One region of the Collinsella sp. CLA-ER-H3 genome, then DNA from elsewhere that is predicted to be linked to it. Evidence: riboswitches for the same ligand, from Rfam matches in the RefSeq annotation. Region 1 holds a riboswitch; the other holds the start of a gene.
The links. Region 1 has a riboswitch for thiamine pyrophosphate ahead of thiM (hydroxyethylthiazole kinase). Riboswitches for the same ligand answer to the same signal wherever they lie in the genome.
Positions count from the first base shown of each region.

Region 2: it holds a riboswitch for thiamine pyrophosphate, as region 1 does, so the genes downstream of both, thiC (phosphomethylpyrimidine synthase ThiC) here and thiM (hydroxyethylthiazole kinase) in region 1, are expected to answer to the same signal.

Region 1 covers NZ_JBBNLP010000002.1:83,442-85,839, forward strand. The annotation lists gene AAAX32_RS01955 (HAD family hydrolase) at 1-866, opposite strand, end outside; TPP riboswitch at 1,030-1,141, shown strand; gene thiM (hydroxyethylthiazole kinase) at 1,193-2,032, shown strand; gene AAAX32_RS01965 (thiamine-binding protein) at 2,036-2,377, shown strand; gene AAAX32_RS01970 (thiamine phosphate synthase) at 2,374-2,398, shown strand, end outside.
Region 2 covers NZ_JBBNLP010000009.1:93,280-95,677, forward strand. The annotation lists gene AAAX32_RS08320 (YaaA family protein) at 1-212, shown strand, start outside; gene AAAX32_RS08325 (hypothetical protein) at 236-751, opposite strand; TPP riboswitch at 814-930, shown strand; gene thiC (phosphomethylpyrimidine synthase ThiC) at 922-2,256, shown strand.

The DNA.
Region 1 (2,398 bases):
ATAAACGACGGCATCTCCCCCGTCGCGGCGCAGGCGGCAATCTGATGTAGAGCCCCGGCGACCGCATCGTCTGCCGCAGCGCCGATATGCCAGCGCGCGGCAGCCGTGACGGCCTCGTTGGCATTGGCGACTGCAACGGAATTGGGAACGGCATCGATCATGGGCAAATCGTTATCGGAATCGCCGAATACGGCCACCTCGTCGGGCGTCAGGCCCAAAGCGCGCGCCAGCTCCAGCGCAGCACAGCCCTTGTCCCAGCCGGTCGGAAGAACGTCGAACAGGCGCACGCGGTTGTTGGGAAACACGAGCGAGAGCTCCGGCACCTCGGCGGCAACACGCTTGCGCAGCTCGGCGAGCTCCTCGCGCGAACGGGCACTCCAGATATTCGCCTTGTATACCGGGGCATCGTCAACGACAGGACGACAGGGAGCCTCTTCGCCCTTGAGCCACGCGTTGCCGCCTGACTCCATGGCGCGACGCACACGCTCGGGATCGCTTGTCACGCAATAGGCGTCGTTGTCCCAAAAGTCATCACCCAGACGGTAGACCTTCAGATAGGTATCGTCGGTCTCTTGCTCCAGGTAGTCGGCCAGGCGCATCAGGGCATCGTTATCAGTTGTGCGCGAGGCAACCGCCTCGCCATCGACAAACATCACCTGGCCGTTGCAAAACGCACCGGTCGAGAAGCACTCGGAGCGATTGCGGAACATCCAGCCCATCGCGGACGGCTGGCGACCCGAAACCGGGCCAAAATGCAGGCCCGCCGCTTGCATGGCATGAATGCCCTCGATGGCGTAGTCGCTGGCGCCATCGTGTCCAGCAGGAATCAGCGTATCGTCCATATCGGTCAGCACAAGTTTGATCATAAGGTCCCCTCGGTCATTCTTAATCCCGTCTATTGTACCGACCTGCCAAAAAGGGACAGGTTTATTTTGGCAGGTTTTATCTGGGAAAACGCAAAGCCCCAGTTGTTACCTGCCAAAATAAACCTATCCCTATTTGGCAGGTGCGCTAGTATAGGGAACAACAGATTCGATGCGGGAGTGCCGGCGGTGCAAACCACAAGGCTGAGAGGGCATGGGGGCCCAATCCTTTGAACCTGTCAGTTAATGCTGGCGTAGGGAGCATGCCGCCTTTACAGGGGCGCTGTCTATGCACAGCGCCCCTTTTCTATGCCAAGGAGGCATGTGCAGTGATTGATTCGAAACAGCTTAAGCAAAACGTGATCAAGGCCGTGGGGGAGATTCGCGCCACCAATCCGATGGCCGGCTCCATCACCAACACGGTGACGATCGACTTTGTCGCCAACGCGCAGCTCGCCGTGGGCGGTTCGGCCGCCATGGTCTATCTACCCGACGAGGGCGAGGCACTCGTTGCCGGCGGCGGCGCCATCTATCTCAACATGGGCACGCTCTTCCCCATCTACGAGCAGACGATTCCCCGCGCGGCCAAGGCGGCACACGACGCCGGCAAGCCCTGGGTGCTCGATCCGGTGGGCCTGGGCATTGGCAGCCTGCGCACCCAGTTGGTAAACGAACTCAAGCAGTACAAGCCCGCCATCGTGCGCGGCAACGCCTCCGAGATCATCGCGCTCGCCGGCCTGTGGGGTCTTGAAGGCGAGGCGGCCAATCTGAGCCGCGTGCGCGGTGTCGATACCACCGACACGGTCGACGCCGCCCGCGATGCCGCCGTGGCGCTCGCCCGCTACACTGGCGGCGCCGTGGTCGTCTCGGGCGAAGTCGACCTGATTACCGACGGCACGACCGTGGCCAAGTCCCACGGCGGCAGCCCGCTCATGTCCAAGATCACCGGCTGCGGTTGCTCGCAAGGCGGCGTACTGGCCGTGTACGCCTGTGCTGCCGATCCGTTTACGGCAGCCATCTGCGGCACCGCCGTCTACAACGTCGCCGGTACGCGTGCCGCCGCTGTCGCCGATGCCCCGGCAAGCTTTAAGGTCGCCTTTATCGACGAGCTCTACCGCGCGACCGCCCAGGATATTGCCGACAACCAACTCGAACTCGAGGAGGCATAAGCCATGTCCGAGTCCACAACCAGCGCCGGCATGAACACACTCGTCGCCGTGGCCATCGCCCCGTGCGGCACCGGCGATGAGCTGTCCGCCGAAGTCGCCGAGGTCGTGCGCGTCATTCGCGAGAGTGGCCTTCCCAACCGCACCAGCTCGATGTTCACCGAGATCGAGGGCGACTGGGACGAGGTCATGCAGGTCGTGCGCGACGCAACCTTTGTGCTGGCGAGCAAGGGCATCCGGACCGAAGTCGTGCTCAAGGCAGATATTCGACCCGGATTTACCGACACCATGACCGGCAAACTCGAGCGCATGGAAGCACAGATCAAAAAGCAGGAGGAAGCACGATGAGCATCCGCGACAACCTTGATA
Region 2 (2,398 bases), on a different contig from region 1:
TCACATGCCTCTTTGGCGAGGGTATCCGCAACGGGAAGCCCATCCAACGGTCGACCGCCAGCAAAAAGGCGCGCGGCTCCATGGTGCGGTGGATGGCAGAAAACAAGCTCGAGGATGCAAGCGAACTTACCGCATTCAACATCGGCTATCGGCACATCCCCGAGCTTTCAGACAAAAACACCCTGGTTTTCATGAACGCGCAGGCACAATAGGCCCGCCGTTTCCAAACACCCCATTACTCCGCCAAGCCATCGGCCTTTGCAATCTCGCTCGTCGAGCCATCTTGGTAGGTAATCTTAACGTGCTCTACGTCGGATACCGTAACGCCCGACGGAGGTTCCAGACGCCACTCCGTCAGAGCGATATCCATGGTCGTAGGCACATCGCCCTGATCTTTGAGCTTCACCGTGAGTGTTTTGAGTGCCTCATCAAACGTCACGCGTTCGATTTCTTCACCCGGAATAGACCCGCCGCTCAACTGCAGCTGCACAAACTCGTCGCGCGGATACCAGTAGTCGCCCGGTGCGGCCACCGTGTTACCGCCAGCGACCTTCACCGTCATGATCGGCAGGACATCGTCGGCCTCGAACTCCCAGGCAGCGCCGCCGCGACCGCCAAACGTCCAAATACAAAAGGCAATCACCAGCACGGCAAGCACCGCAAAGCCAATCGCGACCAACCCATGGTGCGCACGGCCCTCCTCGGCCGATATGTCCCATTGTGTCTCTCGATATAGATGCTTGTCTTCCATGTACGCCTCCCCACAGGCACGCTCGTTGGCCCAATCGTACCCATTCAGGCTATACTTGAGCCCATGACATAACGGGGAGCTTGCGGGACAAGACGGCAGGCTGAGATTGGGCGCGCCCGCCCTGACCCGCAAACCTGATATGGGTAATGCCAACGAAGGGAGCCGTGCCAATGAGCACACAGACCGAGCCCAAGCTCGTCACGCAAATCGATTTCGCCCGTGCCGGGCAGATCACGCCGCAGATGAAGGAAGTCGCCGAGCGCGAGCATCGCGACCCCGAGTACATCCGCGAGCGCGTGGCCGACGGCCGCATCGCCATTCCCGCCAACATCGTGCATATCAAAAAGGGCATGCGCGCCTTTGGCGTCGGTGAGGGCCTGTCCACCAAGGTCAACGTGAACTTGGGCATCTCGGGCGACAAGGCCGATGCCGCCGAGGAATGGAAGAAGGTCAAGATCGCCGAGGACTTTGGCGCCGACGCCATCATGGACCTCTCCAACTCGGGCAAGACGCGCCAGTTCCGCCAGCAGCTCATCGACGAGACGCCGCTCATGGTAGGCACCGTCCCCATGTACGACGCCATCGGCTACATGGAAAAGCCGCTGGTCAAGCTCACCAAGGACGACCTGTTCGAAGTCGTGCGCGCGCACGCCGAGGACGGCGTTGACTTTATGACTATCCACTGCGGCATCAACAAGTCGGTCACCAAGACCTTTAAGGAGACCGGCCGCCTGATGAACATCGTGAGCCGCGGCGGCTCACTGCTGTTTGGCTGGATGGAGGTCACCGGTAACGAGAACCCGTTCTATGAGTTCTACGACGAGTTGCTCGAGATTTGCCACGAGTACGACGTGACGATTTCGCTCGGCGACTCCTGCCGCCCGGGCTGCCTCTACGACTCCAACGACGCCACCGAGACCGCCGAGATGATCGAGCTGGGCAAGCTGTGCAAGCGCGCTTGGGCCGCCGGCGTCCAGGTCATGGTCGAGGGCCCGGGTCACATGGCGCTCGACGAGATCGCTGCCAACATGAAGCTACAGAAGCGCCTGTGCCACAACGCCCCGTTCTATGTGCTCGGGCCGCTGGTGACCGATATCGGCGTGGGTTACGACCACATCACCGCTGCCATCGGCGGCGCCATCTCCGCCAGCTCCGGTGCCGACTTCCTGTGCTACGTGACACCAGCAGAGCACCTATGCCTGCCTAACGCCCAGGATGTGCTCGACGGCCTCATGGCCACCAAGATCGCCGCACACGCCGCCGACATCGCCAAAAAGGTGCCCCACGCCCGCGACATGGACGACAAGATGGGCCAGGCACGCCGCAAGCTCGACTGGGACGCCATGTGGAAGTGCGCGCTCGACCCGGTTACGGGCAAGAAGCGCTACGAGGAGTCCCCCGCCGCCACCGAGGGCACTTGCACCATGTGTGGCAAGATGTGCGCCGTCCGCACCGTCAACAAGATCTTCGAGGGCACCACGATCGACCTCGGCATGGAGGACTAGCCCTGTCGCCGCGGCCGCTTCTGGCGGCGAGCTGGTGCCTGTCAATTGTTGACGTGTGAACATTTGCTTGCATTTGCGTAAAGATTGCATCGCCCGCCCGGGTTCGACATAGAGTCGGCCCGGGCATCTTTATAATGCTGGC